DNA from 2 places in the Micromonospora sp. NPDC005707 genome. Region 1 is predicted to be linked to the other one. Evidence: riboswitches for the same ligand, from Rfam matches in the RefSeq annotation. Region 1 holds a riboswitch; the other holds the start of a gene.

The links. A riboswitch is a leader RNA that binds a small molecule or an ion and turns the genes downstream of it on or off. The one in region 1 is predicted to bind thiamine pyrophosphate.
Region 2: linked by a shared signal. The riboswitch ahead of thiE (thiamine phosphate synthase) and the one ahead of ABZ452_RS05340 (ECF transporter S component) in region 1 are both predicted to bind thiamine pyrophosphate.

What each region holds. Positions count from the first base shown of each region.
Region 1 covers NZ_JBEXYR010000003.1:25,872-35,774, reverse strand. Annotated here, with positions in the region: gene ABZ452_RS05365 (acyl-CoA dehydrogenase family protein) at 1-1,230, opposite strand, end outside; gene ABZ452_RS05360 (DUF6328 family protein) at 1,408-1,911, opposite strand; gene ABZ452_RS05355 (SIS domain-containing protein) at 2,001-2,750, opposite strand; gene ABZ452_RS05350 (AAC(3) family N-acetyltransferase) at 2,747-3,559, opposite strand; gene ABZ452_RS05345 (alpha/beta hydrolase) at 3,556-4,380, opposite strand; TPP riboswitch at 4,458-4,564, shown strand; gene ABZ452_RS05340 (ECF transporter S component) at 4,639-5,217, shown strand; gene ABZ452_RS05335 (ABC transporter ATP-binding protein) at 5,332-6,747, shown strand; gene ABZ452_RS05330 (energy-coupling factor transporter transmembrane component T) at 6,874-7,674, shown strand; gene ABZ452_RS05325 (response regulator transcription factor) at 7,681-8,331, opposite strand; gene ABZ452_RS05320 (sensor histidine kinase) at 8,328-9,524, opposite strand; gene ABZ452_RS05315 (hypothetical protein) at 9,679-9,903, shown strand, end outside.
Region 2 covers NZ_JBEXYR010000002.1:358,694-368,596, forward strand. Annotated here, with positions in the region: gene thiO (glycine oxidase ThiO) at 1-903, opposite strand, end outside; gene thiE (thiamine phosphate synthase) at 897-1,523, opposite strand; TPP riboswitch at 1,518-1,627, opposite strand; gene ABZ452_RS04185 (DUF559 domain-containing protein) at 1,750-2,652, shown strand; gene ABZ452_RS04190 (aldo/keto reductase) at 3,082-4,044, opposite strand; gene ABZ452_RS04195 (ATP-binding cassette domain-containing protein) at 4,066-5,745, opposite strand; gene ABZ452_RS04200 (methyltransferase) at 5,787-6,392, opposite strand; gene ABZ452_RS04205 (hypothetical protein) at 6,519-7,733, shown strand; gene truA (tRNA pseudouridine(38-40) synthase TruA) at 7,791-8,624, opposite strand; gene rplQ (50S ribosomal protein L17) at 8,692-9,258, opposite strand; gene ABZ452_RS04220 (DNA-directed RNA polymerase subunit alpha) at 9,293-9,903, opposite strand, start outside.

The sequences.
Region 1 (9,903 bases):
GCGCCCGCCCCGGATCTGGATGAGCTCGTCGGCGATCTTCCAGGCCATCTCGCTGGCGTAGAGCTTCACCAGGGCGGCCTCGATGCGGATGTCGTTGCGGTCGTCGTCGGCGAGCAGGCAGCAGAGGTCCAGCATGGACTCCATGCCGTACGTGGTGGCGGCGATGAAGGCCAGCTTCTTGGCGACCGCCTCGTGCTCGCCGACCGGCCGGCCCCACTGGACCCGGTCGGCGGCCCATTCACGGGCCACGTTCAACGCCCACTTGCCGGCGCCCACGCACATGGCCGGCAGCGAGAGCCGGCCGGTGTTCAACGTGGTCAGCGCGATCTTCAGGCCCTTGCCCTCGCCGCCGATCACGTTCTCCTTCGGCACGAAGACGTCGTGGAACCGGGTGACGCTGTTCTCCAGGCCGCGCAGCCCGATGAAGGCGTTGCGCCGTTCGACGGTGATGCCCTCGCTGTCGCCCTCCACCACGAAGGCGGTGATGCCGCCGCGCCGCCCTTCCGCCGCCGGCACGCGGGCCATCACCACGAGCAGGGTGGCGACCGTGCCGTTGGTGGCCCACAGCTTCACCCCGTTGAGCCGGTAGCCGGTGCCGTCCTCGGTCGGCTCGGCCGTGGTGGCCAGGCGGGCCGGGTCGGAGCCGACATCCGGCTCGGTGAGCAGGAAGGCGGAGACCTCGCCGGCGGCCAGCCGGGGCAGGAAGTGCTCCTTCTGCTCGGGGGTGCCGAACATCTTCAGCGGCTGCGGCACACCGATGGACTGGTGCGCGGAGAGCAGCGCGCCGATCGACGGGTTCACCGAGCCGGCCCGCATCAACGCCCGGCAGTAGTGCAGGTTGCTCAGCCCGAGGCCGCCGTGCTTCCGGTCGATCTTCATGCCGAACGCGCCGAGCCGGGCCAGCCCCTGGAACACCTCGTCGGGGATGCGCGCGTCCCGCTCGATGGCCGCACCGTCCACGTCGGAGTCCAGGTACGCCCCGAACGCGGTGAGGAACTCCTCGGCCCGCGCCGCCTCCGCCGGGTCGAGGCGCGGCCACGGGTTGATCAGGTCGAGCTGGAAGCGGCCGAGGAACAGTTCCTTGCCGAAGCTGGGCCGGTCCCAGGCCGACTCGCGGGCCGCCTCGGCGACCTGCCGCGCCTCCTTTTCGGAGACCTGGCCGGCCTCGGCGGGCAGCGGCCCGGCCCCGTCCGCGCCGGCCGGTGGCTGCGGGTCGTCGATCGGCGCCACCCGCCCGGTCGGGCCGCCGTGTCCGGCGGGGTCGGGTCGGCTGTTCTGTGTCGTGGTCACGGCTGCCTCCTGGAGACCTCGGTCCGGCTGCGTCGACGTGCGACGGAAACGACGCTACCCCCGGGTGTTACCCAGGGGTAGCCTCGCGCGCACGTCCGATTTGGCAGGTCCGCGCGGTCAGTCGCCGGCCAGCGACCGCGGATCGTCGTCCTCGTCGTCGATGTCCTCGTCGCCCCAGCCACGCCGGGCGAACGGCAGGATCACCCAGAACATCAGGAACCAGAGCCCGGTGAGCGCGCTGAGCAGGAACGCGATCGGGCGGTCCAGCACGAAGTCGGTGATCAGCAGGACCGCGCTGACCATCGAGATCAGCATGAAGGCGAGGCCGCCGGTGGCCATCCGGTGCGCGAAGCGGACCAGCTCCGGCTTGCGGCCCTGGCGGAACAGCGCCCGGTGGAAGGCGACCGGCGAAATGATCATCGCGGTGGCCGCGGCGGCGGACAGCAGGGCGACGATGTAGACGTCCCGCTGGAATTCCGAGGTCCGGGTGAAACCGTTGCTGAACGGCAGGGTCAGCAGGAAGGCGAAGAGGATCTGCACCCCGGTCTGCGCGACCCGCAACTCCTGGAGGAGGTCGGCGAAGTTGCGCTGCCAGCGCTGCTTCTCGGTTTCCTTGGACACCCGCTACCTCCAGGGAAGACGCTACTGCCGGTGAGGGCTCCCCACCGGCAGTACCGCCTGTGCCCCGTCGCGCCGGGCGTGAAACCGGTTCAGGACCCGCGGCGGATCCGGCCCGCGTACCGGGCCTCCAGCTCCGCGTTGTGCTCGTCGCCGCCGGTGATGTTGGCGGACAGGTAGACCGGGGGCCGCTCCCCCGCCGCGAGCAGCCGGGCGACCACCTCCGCGACGATCTGCTGGGCCAGCAGCGCGGCGGTGATCGAGGACACCGCGCCCACCGCGCCGCCGCCGGGCAGCGGCAGGGTGGCGTCGCCGTACGGGGCGCCGTTGTCCAGCACCACGTCCGCGAAGTCGGCGAGCTTGCGCCCGGACGGGTGGCGCGAGGTCATCCGGGCCGAGTGCTGCGCCGAGGTGATCGCCACCAGCCCGTGCCCGCGCTCCTTGACGACGGCGGCGAACTCGACCATGGCGCCGTTCACCCCGGAGTTGGAGGCGAGCACGAACACGTCCTGCGGCCGGACCGGGGCCAGCTCGTAGAGGCGGTGCGCCACGGCCGGCTCACGCTCCAGCTTCGGGCCGAGCACGTCGGCCGGCTCGCCGCCGTGCAGCACCAGGTCGCGCAGGGCGATCCGGTTGGTGGGGACCAGGCCGCCGGCCCGGCCGGCGATCTCCATGGCGAGGGCCTCCGAGTGGCCCGTGCCGAACGCGTGCACCACCCCGTCGGCGCGCAGCGACTCGGCGATCAGGTCGGCCGCCCGGGCCACGTTCTCCCGCTGGTCGGCGGCGACCCGGGCGATCGTCTCGGTCACGATCGCCAGGTACGCCTCGGCGCTCACCGTCATGCTTCCTCCGTCCCTCGGGGTCGGGCCAGCCACTCGACCGCGAAGTCGACCGCCACCCGCTGCCTCATCAACCGGCCCGTCCCGTCGCCGACCGGCCCGAGCCGCACCGCACCGGTGGCCTCCAGGTCGGCGCCGAGCCGGGCGAAACACTCCTCGTCCAGGTCCACGTCGTCCCACCACACCCACTCCCGGCCGCCGTCGCCGGTCAGCACGGCCGCGCCGCAGCGCTGCCGGGGCGGCGCCGGTTGCCGGTACTCCGCCAGGTGCAGGGACGTGTTGCTGCCGTGGTCCACGCCGAGCAGCAGCACGTCGGCGTCGAGATCGTAGAGGCGGGCCAGCGGGGAGCCCTCGCCCAGCATGTCGGCCCGCGCATGGCCGTCGACGATCGGCGCCGCGGCCGGCCCGAGCGCGGCGAACGAGACGAACGGATGGTCGCTGCGCCGCGCCCCCGGCCAGGTGCGGACCAGCTCGGCCAGCGCGCCCATGAACCGGCTCGGTGTCACCGCCGGGTCGAAGCCGGGCATCTCGTCGCGGATCACCGGCCACCAGTCCGCCGGCACCGGCGGGTTGCTCCACCCCGCCGGGTCGCTGTTCTCCGGCGTGTGGGTGGGCACCACCACCGTGCCGGCCGGGCCGAGCACGTCGCGCAGGGCGAGCAGCACGGCCTCCGGGCCGCCGCAGAGGAAGCCCAACGGGCGCAGGGAGGCGTGCACGAGAACGGTCCCGCCGGGGCGTACCCCCAGGTCGCGGAGCTGGGCGGCGAGCGACGCGCGGGTGTGCGGCCGGGCCGACGCGGGGCTCGCGGTCATCGGCCGGCGCGGGCCAGGATCGCCGCGGCCAGCGGGCCGGGCGCCTCGTCCGGGATCCAGTGGGTGACGTCGGGCAGCACCACCAAGCGGTAGTCGCCGGTGACGTGGGCCGCGCACGCGTCGGCGGCGGTCCGCCCGATCGCCACGTCCCGGTCGCTCCAGACGAACGTGGTCGGCACGCCCACCGGCCCGACGGCCGTCATGTCCGCCCCGGTCATGGCCCGATACCAGTTCAACGCCGCGGTCAGCGCGCCCGGCTCGCGCATCGGGTCGGCGTAGCGGGCCACCCGGTCGGCGTCACCCACCCCGGACAGCATCCGGCGCAGGGTCGCCGCGCGGAACGCCAGCAGCACCTTCTCCGCCTTGCCCGGCTTGCGGAACAGGGCGATGTAGGAGGAGCGGGCCTTCTGCCGCGGGTCGGTGGCGAGCGCATGCCCCATGGCGGCCGGGTGCGGCACCGACACCGCGGTCAGCGTGCGCACCCGCTCCGGGTGCGCCGCCGCCAGGCCCCACGCCACGATCGCGCCCCAGTCGTGGCCGACCAGGTGGGCGGCGGTCACCCCGAGCGCGTCCAGCACGGCGGCCGCGTCGGCCACCAGCTCCGGAATCCGGTACGCCCCGACGTCCGCCGGCCGGGCGCCGGGCGAGTAGCCGCGCTGGTCGAGCGCGTAGGTGCGCAGCCCGGCCGCGTGCAGCGCGGGGGTCACCTCGTCCCACTCACCGGAGTGCTGCGGGAAGCCGTGCAGCAGCAGGACGGGCTCACCGCCCTCGGGGCCGCCGGTGCGTACCTCGAACGTCAGCCCTCGCGCCTCGACCCGCATGGCCGCCACCCTAACGGGCGATCGCCCTGCTGGGCCCGACGGCGGGGTCGGTGCTAGCGTCTGCGACGAGACAACTTCACATCCGACAGGGGAGCGCACAGCGCTGAGAGTGCGGGCCGGTGCCCGCAGACCCTCGAACCTGATCTGGGTAATGCCAGCGCAGGGAGTTCGGTCGACCTCCAGCCGCGCCGCCGTCCGGTGACCACCGGGCGCGGCGTGCGTCTTCTCCTGGTTCGCCTCACAGAACTGGGAGCAACCATGGACAGCACCAACCGGTGGCGCACCATCGACATCGTCGTGGCCTCCGTGCTCGCGGTGGCGTTCGGCATCATCTTCTGGGCCTGGGGCCTGCTCTGGAACGGGCCGGCCGACGCCGTTCCGCTGCCCGGTCGCGCCGTCCTGTACGGCGTCTGGCTGGTGCCGGCCGTGCTGGGCGCCCTCGTCGTCCGGAAGCCGGGCGCGGCGCTCTTCACCCTCACCCTGGCCGCGCTGGTCTCTGTGGCGCTGGGCACGAGCTGGGGCTGGACGATCGTCGTGCAGGGCCCGCTGGAGGCGGCCGCCGCCGAGCTGGCTTTCGCGCTCTTCGCGTACCGCAGCTACCGGCTGCCCGTGGCGCTGCTCGCCGCGACGCTGGCCGGCCTCGCGGCGGCGATCTACGACGTCTTCGTCTGGTACCCGGGCACCGCGTGGGGCAGCTTCCGCCTGCCCTACATCCTGCTGACCGCCGCCAGCTCGCTGGTGGTGGCCGGACTGGGCAGCGTCGCCCTCACCCGGGCCCTGGCCAACACGGGTGTCCTCGACCGCTTCCCCGCCGGCCGCGAACGCGCCGCCGTCTGACCGCCCCCGCCGACCGTGTTGATCAAGGAGTTTGCGTCGGCCGAGGCGGTTTTCCAGACGCGAACTCCTTGATCAACCAAGCTGGGGCCGGGAGGGCCGGAGGGAGGTGGCGCGGTGGGAGCCGTGAGCCTGCGGGGGTTCGGGTGGCGGCACGCCGGGCGGAAGGGCTGGGCCGTGCGCGGGGTGGACCTGCGCGTCGAGGTTGGCGAGCGGGTGTTGCTGCTCGGGGCTTCCGGGGCCGGTAAGAGCACGCTGCTGGCGGCGCTGGCCGGGTTGCTGCCGGAGGACTCCGGCGAGCAGGAGGGCACCGTCGAGATCGACGGGCTCGACCCGCGCAAGGCCCGGGAACGCGTCGGCGTCGTCTTCCAGGACCCGGAGAGCCAACTGGTGATGGCCCGCTGCGGCGACGACGTGGCGTTCGGGTTGGAGAACCGGGGAGTGCCCGCCGACGAGATCTGGCCCCGGGTGGACGAGGCGCTGCGCCGGGTCGGCTTCCCCTACCACCGGGACCGGCCCACGGCCGCGCTGTCCGGCGGCGAACAGCAGCGGCTCGCCCTGGCCGGGGCACTCGCCCTGCGGCCGGGACTGCTGTTGCTCGACGAGCCCACCGCCAATCTCGACCCGGCCGGCGCCACCCTCGTCCGGCAGGCCGTCGCGGACGCCGTCGACGCCGACACCACACTGATCCTGGTCGAGCACCGGGTCGCCGAGGCGCTGCCGCTGGTCGACCGGGTGGTCGTGCTGGAGCCCGGCGGCGGCGTGCGGGCCGACGGGCGCCCCGACGCGGTCTTCGCCGCGCACGGCGACGCGCTGGCCGACGCCGGGGTCTGGGTGCCCGGCCACACCGTGCCGCCCCGGCACGCCAGCACGCCGCCCGGCGAGGTGTTGCTCACCGCCGACCGGCTCGGCCTGCCTCCCCGGCTGGCCCCCACCGACCTTCGGGTACGCGCCGGCGAAGCGCTCGCCGTCCTCGGCCCCAACGGCGCCGGCAAGTCCACCCTGGCCCTGCTGCTCGGCGGGCTGCTCCGCCCCGGCACCGGTACGGTCACGGCCACCCCGGCCCTGGCCGGCCGGGACGCGGGAACTCCCCCGCACCGCTGGCGGGCGCCCGCCCTGGCCCGGCGGATCGGCTCGGTCTTCCAGGACCCGGAGCACCAGTTCGTCACCGGCACCGTCCGGGACGAGCTGGCCCTCGGACCCCGCCGCACCGGCCAGCCCGAGCCCGCCGTGACGGCGACGGTGGACGCCCTGCTGGCGCGGCTGCGCCTGGACCGGCTGGCCGGGGCCAACCCGTACACCCTCTCCGGCGGCGAGGCCCGGCGGCTGAGCGTGGCGACCGCCCTGGCCACCGCGCCCCGCCTGCTGATCTGCGACGAGCCCACCTTCGGCCAGGACCGGCGGACCTGGCGGGAACTCATCGACCTCTTCGCCGAGCTGCGCGACGCCGGCCACGGCGTCGTCGCGGTCACCCACGATCCCGACTTCGTGGCCGCACTCGCAGACCGGACCGTCACCCTGGAGCGTCGATGAAGGCCGCCGCACCCCGGACCCGGCCAGACCGGACCCTCACCCTGGAGCGCCGATGAAGGCCGCCGCACCCCGGACCCGGCCACACCGCACCGTCACCCTGGAGCGCCGGACGTCCGGAGGCCGGCCGTGATCGGCGTCGAACCCGTCGCGGCGGCGGGCGCGCCGCTGGCCCGGCGCAACCCGGTGGCGAAGCTGGCCGCCGCGTTGCTCTTCTCGGTCGTCCTGATCGCCACCCTGGACCCGGTCGCCCCGGCGATCGCCATCGCGGTCGAGTTGGCCGTGCTGCCGCTGTTCGGCATCCGCTACCGGGTGCTGGCCCGGCGGGCCTGGCCGCTGCTGGCCGGCGCCGGCGGCATCCTGGTCACCCTTGTGCTCTTCGCCGCCGACCGGTCCGGCCCGGTGCTGCTCGCGGTTGGTCCGCTGCTGGTCACCCAGGGAGTGCTGGTCACCGCGCTGGGCCTGGTGCTGCGCATGCTCGCGGTGGCGCTGCCGGGGATCATCGTGTTCGCCACCACCGACGCGACCGACCTGGCCGACGCGCTGATCCAGAACGCGAAGGCGCCCGCCCGGTTCGCCATCGGGGCGCTGGCCGCGTTCCGGCTGGTGCCGCTGCTGGAGGACGAGTGGCGGATGATCAGCATGGCGCGCCGGGCCCGGGGCGTGGACGCCGGCCGCAACCCGGTGGCCAAGCTGCGGCTGTTCGGGTCGACGGCGTTCGCGCTGCTGGTCGGGGCGATCCGGCGGGGCACCCGGCTGGCCGTCGCCATGGACGCCCGGGGCTTCGACGCAGGCACCCCGCGTACGGTCGCCCGGCGGCAGCGCTTCACCCGGGCCGACACCCTGCTGGTCGTCGCCGCCGGGGCGCTCGGCGCGGCGGCGCTGACGGTCAGCGTGCTGCTGGGCACCTTCCGCCCGCTGATCGGCTGAGCCCCGCTACCGCCGCGGCTGGGCCACCCCGCTCCGGTACGCCAGCACCACCGCCTGCACCCGGTCCCGCACCCCGAGCTTGGCGAAGATGCGGTTCACGTGCGTCTTCACGGTCGCCTCGCCGACGAAGAGCCGGTCGGCGATCTCCCGGTTGGACAGGCCGAGGGCCATCATCCGCAGCACCTCGGTCTCGCGCGCGGTCAGGTCGGCGAGGCTCGGGTGGGCGACCACCGACGCGGTCGCGGTGTAGTGGTCGATCAGACGGCGGGTGATCGACGGGGAGAGCAGGGCGTCGCCCCGGGCCGCGGTCCGCACCGCCTCGGCCAGCTCGCGGGGCGGAGTGGTCTTGAGCATGAACCCGGAGGCGCCGGCGCGCAGCGCCCGGTAGACGTACTCGTCGAGGTCGAAGGTGGTCAGCATGATGATCCGGATGTCGCTCCGCGCCGCCAGGATCCGCTCGGTGGCGGCGATCCCGTCCACCGGTGCCATGTGGATGTCCATGAGCACCACGTCGGGAGCGAAGCGGGTCGCCAACTGCACGGCCTCCTCGCCGTCGGCCGCGTCGGCGACCACCTCGAGGTCCGGCTGGGCGGTGAGGATCATGCGGAGCCCGCCCCGCACCAGCGCCTCGTCGTCGGCGATGAGGACCCGGGTCATCCGGTGGTCCCCGCCGTGGCCAGTGCGCCGGCCGACGCTTCGGCGTCGAAGGGCAGCGTGACGCGTACCTCGAAGCCGCCCCGCGGGCGGGGACCGGCGTTCACGGTGCCGCCGAACAGCTCCACCCGCTCCCGGATGCCGGTCAGGCCGTGCCCGGTGCCGGCGTTCCGCCGGGCCGGGCCGGCACCGTCGTCCGCGACGTGCAACTGGAGGGCGTCGCCCGCCACCTCGATCGACACGGCGACGGTCGCGCCCGGCGCGTGCCGGGCGGCGTTGGTCAGCGCCTCCTGAAGGATCCGGTAACCACTGACGTCCGCGGCGGCCGGGATCGCGTCGAGGTCACCCGTGACGGTCACGTCGATCCGCCCGCCGGCCAGGGTCACCCCGGCGGTCAGCGCGTCGAGCCGCTGCAACGACGGCAGTCCGTCCGGGGCCGCCTCCGCGCCGCGGAGGATCACCAGCAGCCGGCGCAGCTCGGTGACCACCTCGCGCCCGACCTCCTGCACCGCGTCGAGGGACGCGCGGGCCTGACCCGCGTCCGAGTCGAGCACCGCCTGCGCCGCGGCGGCCTGCAGCACCATCACCGAGACCCCGTGCGACACGATGTCGTGCAGTTCGCGCGCCACCCGCAGCCGTTCGTCCGTCCGGGCGGCGGCCTCGCGCTCGGCGGCCAGCGCCACCAGCCGGGCCGCCTGCGCCCGCCGCATCCGCACGGCGTATCCGGGGCCGAGCACGGCGAGCCCCACGAACAGGATGAAGACCCAGTCGGAGTCGCCGGCCATGGCGTTCTCGATGCCGAGCGGGAGGAGATAGCCGGCCGCGGCGACCGGGACCGCGGCCCGGCCACCCACCGCGACACAGGCGAAGGTGGCCGCCACCAGCGCCAGGAGCGGCACGACCGGCCACTCCGGCAGGACCGGCGTGAAGCTCTGCGCGGTGAAACAGGCCCCGGCGACGACGGCGGCCGTCCGGGGGTACGCCGTGCAGCCGGCCACCGCGAGGCCGTAACCGACCAGCAGCACGGTGAGGACGGCGAGCCAGCCGGTGGAGAGCGCGGCGAGGTCCGGCCCCTCCCCCTCGACGTAGCCGGCCAGCGGGACGTACAGCTCGGCCAGGCCGAACGCGAACAGCGCGGCCCCGGCGAGCGAGGTGGCCGCACCGCGCCACCGGGCCCGGACGTCGAGGGCAGACATGCCGGAAGGGTAGCCACGGCGGGCGGCTCTCCGCGTCCACCCACGGGTGTAGCGACGGCCGCCGACACTCCACCCGGGGCTCAACTTCCGCGCCGACGACCCGGGCCGGGTGTGGCTCCTAGCGTCCCTCCCACGACTTCGAGAGGAGACACTGATGGACGACAGCACTGGCGGGCGGACCGGCCGGCGGCTCACCGCGGGCGCCCTGCTCGGCGGCGGCGTGGTGTACGGCGTCGCGAACGCCTTCTACTGGGTGATGTTCCCGGACGACGTGGCCGACACCGCCGGGAACGTGGCGGTGGCCGCCGGAAACCTGGGCGCGTGGCGGGTGGAGACCGTGCTGTTCGCGCTGGCCCACCTGCTGCTGCTGCCCGCGACG
Region 2 (9,903 bases), on a different contig from region 1:
CGCGTTGTCCGGGGTGCCGGGGCGCAGCCCCGCGGTCGCCTCGACCAGGTCGTACTCGGCCAGCTCCGGCACCAGGTCCACGGCGGCGCGGAGCAGCCGGAGCACCGCCCCGGCGGTCACCTCGGTGTCGGCGCGCTCCTCGACGGTCGCCCCGACCACCACCTCGCCGCTGTCCCGGGGCACCAGGTAGATCGACTCGCCGTCGGCGTACCCCCGGATCACGTGCCGGAAGTCCGGCGCGCCGCGACCGGGTGCGCGGAGCCGGAGCACCTGGCCCTTGACCGGCCGGACCGGCAGCCCGGTCAGCGCGGCGGCGCCGCAGCCGGCCGCCACCACGGTGACCTTGGCGTCCACCTCGGACAGCGCGCCGACCCGGGCCGGGTTCAGCACCGCGCCGGCCCGCCCGGCCGCCGCCCGCAGCGCGGAGACCAGCCGGCGCGGGTCGACCTGGTGGTCGCCGGGGGCGACCGCGCCGCCGCGCACCCGCGGGGCCAGCGCCGGCTCGCGGTCGCGCAGCTCCGAGGGGCGCAGCGGCGTGATCGGCAGTCCCAACCCCCGCTGGTACGACCAGAGCCGCCGCGCCTCGGCCAGGTCGTCGGCGGTGAGCCCGACCACCAGGGTGCCGTCGGCCCGGTACCCGACGTCGGCGCCGGCCGCCTCGGCCAGGTCGGCGGCGAAGCGGGGCCAACGGGCGGCGGACTCGGCGAGCAGGCCGGTCAGCTCGTGCTCGCCGAAGTAGGCCTCGGCGACCGGGGAGAGCATCCCGGCGGCGACGTGCGAGGCCCCGGAGCCGGGAGCGGGATCGTGGACGGTCACGCGCAGCCCCCGCGACGCGCACCGCCACGCGATCGCCAGCCCGACCGGTCCCGCCCCCACGATGGCGACGTCCGGTCGGGTCAGCACGTCAGCGCCGCGATCAGCTCGGCGGTCGTGCGGCCGGGATCGGGGCTGGCGGACAGCGCACCCACCACCGCCACCCCGTACGCCCCGGCGGCCCGCAGCGCCGGCACCGACGCGGCGGTCACCCCGCCGATCGCGATCACCGGCACGTCAACGGCACCGGCCACCGCGCGCAGCCCGGCGGGGCCGATCGGATCGGGCAGGCCCGACTTGGTGGTGGTGGCGTGGCAGGGCCCCACGCCCAGGTAGCTCGCCCCGGCGGCGACCGCCGCGGCGGCGGCGACCGGCTCCCGCGCGGTCGCACCGAGCACGGCGTCGGCGCCGAGCACCCGGCGGGCGGCCGCCACCGGCAGGTCCTCCGCGCCGACGTGGCCCCCGGCCGCGCCGACCGCCAGCGCCACATGCAGCCGGTCGTTGACCAGGCACGCCGCCCCGTACGGCCGGCACAGCTCGACCACCCGCCGGGCCAGCTCGTACGCCTCCCGGTCGCTGGCGTCGTCTTCGACCCGGACCTGGACGACCAGCTCGGCGCGGGCCACCGGCAGGGCGGCACGCAGCACGGCGAGCGGGTCCCGCCCCGGGCGGGTGTCGGTGATCAGATGCAGTCGTCCCAGGGACGGCACGGCAACTCTCCTCCCTGCGCCGGCATTACCCGGATCAGGTTCGACGGTCGGGGGCTTCCAGCCCCCCTCTCAGCCCGGTGGCACCGGGCTCCCGTGGGTCACTTGCGGGCCTACCGTACGACGTGCGCGCGCATCCGCCAAGGGGCACGTGGGGAATTTCCCACCGACCGTCCCGAGTGGAGGACGGGGACAGCACGTGATCTCCCGGTCACGTCATGCTGTCGGGATGCCCTCGTCCGCCCACGTTCCCCGCCGGCTGTCCGTCCTGCCGTTCCGAGGCGGCAACGCCGTCGCCGAGGGCCTCCTGACCTGGGCGATGCTGCAGGGTTCAGCCTGGTGCCGCCTCCTGCCCGACGTGTACGTGCACCGCGACGGCCACCGCCCGGACGACCATCGCATGTGGTGCGACGCCGTGGCGTTGCGACTGCCGCCGGGCGCGGCGATCGCGGGGCGCAGCGCGGCCTTCCTCTGGGGCGCCGACCTGCTCGCCCGGGACGCACCGGTCACGGTGCTGCTGCCCCGGGCCGCCCGGATGCGGCCGCATCCCCGCGTCCGCCAGGTCCGTTCCGTGCTGCCGGACACCGACCGCACCCGCTTCGCCGGGCTGCCTGTCACCACCCCCCTGCGCACCGCCTTCGACCTCGGCCGGCAGGGCCCGCGCGTCGACGCGCTGGTCGCCGTCGAGGCGTTGCTGCAGCGCCGGGTGGTGAAGCTGCCCGCCCTGCGGGCCTACGCGGCGGCGCATCCCGGCTGGCCCGGCGCGGCGCTGCTGCGGGAGGTGCTCGCGCTGGCGGAGCCGCTGAGTGAGTCGCCGATGGAGACCCGCCTCCGGCTGCTCCTTCTCGACGCCGGCCTCGGCCCCCTCACCGCCCAGCACGACGTGCGCGACGCCACCGGCCGCTTCATCGCCCGGGTCGATCTGGCCTGGCCGGCTCTCCGGGTCGCCGTCGAGTACGACGGCGACCACCACCGGGAACGGGCCCACTTCCGCCAGGACGTGGCGCGACTGAACGCCCTCCGCGCGGCCGGCTGGCTGGTCCTCCGCTTCACCGCCGACGACGTCCTCCGCCACCCTGCCGCCACCATCACCCTGGTCCGCCAGGCGCTCCACGAACGCAGCACCCGCTGACCGCCAGCCGTCAGTGGAACCCCATGTAGGTCAAACCCGCCCGGTGACCTCCATAGCGTTCCACCGACGCCCGCGTGGCGTGTGTGGTGCGCGGCACGACGCCCTGGCGTCATCCCCGAGAGGCCCGCACGCCGCGCCTCGGCGCGTCCCGCCATACCGCCGCCAGCGCCAGTCCCGCCGCCCGCCCATCGTCGGTGGAACGCTATGTAGGTCAAACCCGCCCGGTGACCTCCATAGCGTTCCACTCACGCCCGGTCACGCGCTGGCGCGCGCCACTCCCGCCGGCACCAGCAGCGCCTGCAGGCGCCGTCGACCGCGGCGCGGCGCAGGGCGTGGGGCGCGCCGGGGCGGGCGCCGCGGCGCGGCGGGGCGCGGACAGCATGCTGCCCCGGCGGCCGGGCAGGCGGGCCGGGGCAGCGAGCGGGTCGGTCAGAGGATCGCGTCGAGGGTGTCGAGGTCCTCGTCGGTGGGCTGCCAGGTGCCCGCCTCGGCGTTGGCGCGTACCTGCTCGGGCGTGGTGGCGCCGGCGATCACCGAGGTCACCGCCGGCCGGGCGGCGAGCCCGCCGATGGCCACCTGGAGCATGCTGATCCCGCGCTCGGCCGCGTACGCCTCGATGGCCTCGATGGTGTCCCAGTCGGCGGCGGCGAGGCGCTCGGCGTACCGGCCGCCGCCGGAGAGCCGGCTGCCGGCGGGCGGGGTCTCGTCCCGCTTGTACTTGCCGGTGAGCAGGCCGTTGGCCAGCGGGAAGAACGGCAGCATGCCGAGGCCGAACCGCTCGCACGCCGGGATCACCTCGGCCTCGACGGACCGTTCCAGCAGCGAGTAGTGGTTCTGCGCGGAGATGAAGCGCGTGCGGCCCTGGGAGGAGGCGGTCCAGTCGGCGTCGGCGATCTGCCAGCCGGCGAAGTTCGAGTTGCCGAGGTAGCGCACCTTGCCGGCGGTGACCAGGTCGTCCAACGCGGCGAGGGTCTCGTCGATCGGGGTGCCCGGGTCGGGCTCGTGCATCTGGTAGAGGTCGATGTGGTCGGTGTCGAGGCGGAGCAGCGAGGCCTCGACCGCCCGGGCGATGTAGCGGCGGGCGCCCCGGGCGCCGTGGTCCGGCCCGTTGAGCCCGTGCATGTCCATGCCGAACTTGGTGGCGACCACCACGTCGTCCCGGCGCCCCTTGAGCGCCTGCCCGAGGAGTTCCTCGGACCCGCCCTGCGGCTCACCGTAGATGTCGGCGGTGTCGAAGAAGTTGATCCCTGCGTCGAGCGCGGCGTCGACGACGGCGCGGGTGCCGTCGAGGTCGAGCTTGCGGCCGAAGTTGTTGCAGCCGATGCCGACGACGGACACCACGAGTCCGGAGTCGCCGAGCCGGCGGTAGGTCATCTCAGTCACGAGATCCACCCTATGCCGCCGCGCCCGGCGTCACCTGACGTCCCAGACCGGCTCCGGGGTCTCCACCACCTCGCCGTCGCCGCGGAACAGCACGAACCGGTCGAAGGAGCGGGTGAACCACCGGTCGTGGGTGACCGCGACGACCGTCCCGGCGAACGCCTCCAGGCCCGCTTCGAGGGCCTCGGCGGAGGCCAGGTCGAGGTTGTCGGTCGGCTCGTCGAGCAGCAGCAGGGTCGCCCCGGACAGCTCCAGCAGCAGCACCAGGAAGCGCGCCTGCTGGCCGCCGGACAGGGTGCCGAACCGCTGGTCGCCCTGCCCGGCCAGCTCGTACCGGGACAGCGCCGCCATGGCGGCGTTCCGGTCCATGCCGGCCCGGTGTTCGTCGCCCCGCCACAGGATGTCGACCAACGTCTTCGCCATCAGCTCGGGCCGGTCGTGGGTCTGGGAGAAGTGGCCGGGCCGGACCCGGGCGCCGAGGCGTACCTGGCCGTCGTGCGCGACGGGCGTGAGCGCCGCCGCGCCGTCGACCGGGGTGTTGGCCGGGTCGGGGTCGGTGCCGCCGCGGGCCAGCAGGCGCAGGAAGTGCGATTTCCCGGTCCCGTTCGCGCCGAGCACCGCGAGCCGGTCGCCGTACCAGAGTTCCAGGTCGAAGGGGTAGGTCAGGCCGTCCAGTTCGAGCTGCTCGGCGATCACCGCCCGCTTGCCGGTCCGCCCGCCGGTCAGGCGCATCCGGATGTCCTGCTCCTTCGGGGGTACGGGCGGGGGCCCGGCCTCCTCGAACTTGCGCAGCCGGGTCTGCGCGGCCTGGTAGCGGGAGGCCATCCCGTCGTTGTACGCGGCCTTCTGCTTGTACATGAGCACCAGCTCGCGCAGCTTCTGGTGCTCCTCGTCCCAGCGGCGGCGCAGCTCGTCGAGGCGGGCGTGCCGGGCCACCCGGGCCTCGTGCCAGCTGGCGAAGCCGCCCGGGTGCACCCACGCGCTGCCGCCCTCGACGGCGACCACCCGGTCGGCGGTCTGGGCGAGCAGCTCCCGGTCGTGCGAGACGTAGAGGACGGACTTGCCGGACTCGCGCAGCCGGGCCTCCAGCCAGCGCTTGCCGGGCACGTCGAGGAAGTTGTCGGGCTCGTCGAGGAGGAGCACCTCGTCCGGGCCGCGGAGCAGCAGTTCCAGGGCGAACCGCTTCTGCTGGCCGCCGGAGAGGGTCCGCACCGGGCGGTCCCGGGCGGCGTCCCACGGCAGGTCGAGGACGATGGTGGCGACGGTGTCGAAGAGCACCTCGGCGTCGTACCCGCCGGTCTCGCCCCAGGCGGCCAGCGCGTCCGCGTACGCGAGCTGGGCCTTGCCGGCGGCGCTGCTGTACTTGCCGCGGACCTCGGCCGCCCGCATGGCCGCCTCGGTGTCGGCGAGGCGGCGACCGGCGTCGCGCAGCGCGGGCGGGGCGAGCGACAGCGCCAGGTCGGCGAGGGTCGACTCGTCGCCGATCATGCCGATGAACTGCCGCATCACGCCGAGCCCGCCGGAGCGGGCGACGGCGCCGGTCTTCACCGGCAGGTCGCCGGCGACCATGCGCAGCAGGGTGGTCTTGCCGGCGCCGTTGGGGCCGACGAGGGCCACCTTGGCGCCCTCACCGACCCGGAACGACACCTCGGCGAAGAGTTCCCGGCCGTCCGGGAGGATGTGCCCGACCGCTGCCACGTCCACGTATCCCACGCGGGCATCCTGCCCGAGGGGCGGGCGCGGGCGACACCCGATTACCGGGTGACCCGGAGCACCCGGTAGCCCTTCTGGCTGGCGTGCCGCTCGACCTGCCAGCCCTGTTCGACCAGCCAGCGGTGCAGCGAGTCGCCGCCGAGGTGCCGGGCGACGACCAGCCAGGCCACCCCGTCCGGGGTGAGCCGGGGCAGCCAGCGCCGCAGCAGCTCGTGCAGCTCCGGCTTGCCGATGTGGATGGGCGGGTTGGACCAGATCTGGGTGAAGGCGAGGTCGGCGGGTACGTCGTCCGGCGCGGCCACCCGGACCCGGTCGGCGGCCCCGACCCGGGCGGCGTTGGCGGCGGTGAGGTCGCGGGCCCGCTGGTTGACGTCGACCGCCCAGACGGTGGCGGCCGGGGCGGTGCCGGCCAGCACGCAGGTGATCGGCCCGAAGCCGCACCCGATGTCGAGGAGCGGGCCGGTGGCGTCGTGCGCCGGCAGTTCGGCCTTGCGCAGCAGCACCGCCGTGCCGGGGTCCAGCCGGGCGGCGGAGAAGACGCCGGCGGCGGAGGCGAGGGTGTAGTCGCGCCCGGCGACGGAGAACTCGACCTCGCGCGGCTGGGCGGGGGTCGCGGGTTCAGCGGTGAAGTAGTGGTCGCCGGTCACGTCGGGCATTGTCGCACCGCCCGGGAGCGGCGCCCGCGACGGTGCGGCGGGCAGGACGGAACGCCACTCCGCCGGATTTTGCCGATATTACCCACGAAAGGGACAATGGCCCCTACTGTAGCCAACATGGTGTATCGGTACGAGTCCGATGAGGACGCCTTCCTGGAGTACCCGCGGCCCGGGTCGGACCCGTCCGTGCCCGGGGACGTGGCGGCCCCGCCGGCGGGTCCCTCGCCGTCCCGCTTCCCCACCCCGTCGCTGCCGCCACCGGTCCGGCCCGCCCCGGCGGTCGAGGCCGCCCGGGCGCCGGCCCCGCCGCCACCGGCACCGGCACCGGCGCCCAGCCGGCCCGCCCCGCCCCGGGAGCCCGCCCCGGTGCCGCAGCCCACGCCGGTGGCGCCGCCCGCACCACCGGTGCCGCAGCCGACGCCCGCCGCCGCGCCCCGACCGGAGATGTCGGCCCCTTCGACGCCCCGACCGGAGATGGCGGCCCCGGCCGACCCCGTCGTCCGGACCACCGATCCGCTGGACCTGGCCCGGTCCCGCCACGCCGAACGCCGGCGCGGCGGCGGCCGGGCCTGGCAGGTGCTGATCGGCGGCGCCGCCGTGCTGATGCTGCTCGCCCTCACCGGGCTGGCCGTCGCCGCCCTCCTGGAGGACCGGACCGCCACGCCACCGGCCAGCCAGCAGAGCAGCCAGCCGGTGGTGGAGCAGTCCCCCGCGGCCGACGGACACGACCTGGACTCCCGGGACACCGACCAGGCGGCGCTCACCGCCAAGGAGGTCTTCCCCGGCCAGCAGGTGGTGGTGGCCGACGGGCAACCGGCGTACCGGGTGCTGAAGACGCACTCCAGCGCGAGCTGCGCGGTCGCGGCCACCGGCGAGATCGCCGACCTGCTGGTCCGCCTCGGCTGCAACCAGGTGGTCCGGGCCACCCTCCGCTCCTCCGACGGCGACCACCTGCTCACCGCGGGCCTGTTCAACCTGACGGACGTGGCCAGCGCCCAGCGGGCCCGCGACCGGATCCGGCCGATGCTGGACGAACGGCAGGGCCGGTTCCGCGGCATGGCGGCGAGCGAGGACACCGAGGCGGTCGCGACGGCCGCCGCCCGGGTCGGCTGGCAGGTCCGCGGCCACTACCTCGCCTACTGCGTGGTCACCCGGGCCGACGGGGAACGGATCAGCTCCGGCGACACGAAGGCCCGGGACATCCTGTACGACATGATCGAGGTCTACCTGAACCGGGGAGTGCTGGAGCGCCGGGCCAGCGGCGGGGTGGCCAGCCAACCCACCGACGGCCCGACCGACGGCAGCGCCGGCCAGGACGGCACCCGCAACTGAGATCGACCACCACGGCCCGTCGCTCCCACACCCGGGCGGCGGGCCGTTCCCTTGTGCTCAGCCCTCGGCGACCGGCACCCGCAGCCGGCGGGTGAGGTCGGCGCGGCGGGCGTACTCGGCGGGGTCGGCCGGGTAGCCGACCTCGACGAGGGCCAGCCCGTGCGCGGGCGCCACGGTCACCTCGCTGGCGCGTTCCCGGCGGCTCAGCAGGCCCGCGGGCCACTCGACCGGCCGGCGGCCGTCCCCGGCCACCAGCATGGCGCCGACCAGGCTGCGGACCATGTTCTGGCAGAACGCGTCGGCCCGCACCGTGGCGACCAGGATGCCGTCCGGCTCGCGCCGCCAGTCCAGCCGGGTCACCTCGCGCAGCGTGGTGGCGTTCTCCTTGCGCCGGCAGTACGCGGCGAAGTCGTGCTCCCCCACGAGGCCGGCCGCCGCGGCGTTCAGCGCCGCCAGGTCCAGCGGCTTCGGCCAGGCCAGGGTGTCGGTGCGGCGCAGCGGCTCGGCGCCCCACGGCGCGTCGGTCACCCGGTACTCGTAGCGGCGGAAGGTGGCCGAGAAGCGCGCGTCGAAGTCGGCCGGCACCTCGGTCATGGTCCGTACCCGCACGTCGGGCGGGAGCAGCCGGGCCAGCCGGCGCAGCAGCCTGCCGTCGTGCTGCCGCCACACCTCGGTCGGCAGGTCGAGGTGGCAGACCTGCCCGGTGGCGTGCACGCCGGCGTCGGTGCGGCCGGCCACGGTCAGCCCGGTCGCGGTGCCCGCGCCGAGGACCAGGTCCAGGGCCTCCATGAGCACCCCGGCGACCGTGCGCCGGGCGGGCTGGGCGGCCCAGCCGGAGAAATCGGTGCCGTCGTACGAGACGTCCAGCCGCAGCCGGGTCCGCTCGTCCACCTCGTACCTCCTGTGACGGAACGGGCCCGGCACCCCGAGGGGTGCCGGGCCCGGCCAAGCCCGATGATCAGGCCTTGCCGTTCTCCTCGGTCGCGAGGTCGCTGTCCTCGCGGGCCTCGGCGGTGTCACCGGAGGCCGAGACCGGAGCCTCGGCGTCCTGGTCGGCGGCCTCGCTGGAGCGCGGGGTCTCCTCGGCCGGGGCCAGGGCCTCGACCTTGTCCTGCTGCGCGGCCTTGCGGGCGGCGGTCTTCTTGTTCGCCTTCGGCTCGGCGACCTGAAGCTCCTCCACCAGCTCGATGATCGCCATCGGAGCGGCGTCACCCTTGCGCGGACCGGTCTTCACGATCCGGGTGTAGCCACCGTTGCGGTTGGCGTACCGGGGCGCGATCTGGTCGAACAGGGCGTAGACCACGTCCTTGTCCTTGACGACGCCCAGCACCCGGCGCCGCGCGGCGAGGTCGCCGCGCTTGGCCTTGGTGATGAGCTGCTCGGCCAGCGGACGCAGCCGCCGGGCCTTCGTCTCGGTGGTCTTGATCTTGCCGTGCTGGAACAGCGCAGTGGCCAGGTTGGCCAGCATCAGCCGCTCGTGCGCGGGGCTGCCGCCGAGGCGGGGGCCCTTGGTGGGCGTGGGCATGCTTGGTGCTCCTCAGGTGTGGCGGCAGCGCGGACTAGAGCTGCTCGGTCTCGCGGTAGTCGTCGGTGTCGTAGTCGGCCTCGCCGAAGGCGTCCACGACGTGCGCCGGGTCGAAGTTCGGAGCCGAGTCCTTCAGCCCCAGGCCCATCCCGGCGAGCTTCATCTTGACCTCGTCGATCGACTTCTGACCGAAGTTGCGGATGTCGAGGAGGTCGGCCTCGGTACGCCCGATGAGCTCACCAACGGAGTTGATGCCCTCGCGCTTGAGGCAGTTGTAGGAGCGGACGGTCAGGTCCAGCTCCTCGATCGGCAGGGCCAGGTCGGCCGCCAGCTGGGCGTCCTGCGGGGACGGCCCGATGTCGATGCCCTCGGCGGTCTCGTCCAGCTCCCGGGCGAGCCCGAACAGCTCCACCAGCGTCGAGCCGGCCGAGGCCAGCGCGGTACGCGGGCCCATCGACGGCTTGGTCTCGACGTCGATGATCAGCCGGTCGAAGTCGGTCCGCTGCTCGACACGGGTCGCCTCGACCCGGTAGGTCACCTTGAGCACGGGCGAGTAGATCGAGTCGACCGGGATCCGGCCGATCTCGGCGCCCGCCTGCTTGTTCTGCGCCGCGGTGACGTAGCCGCGACCCCGCTCGACGGTCA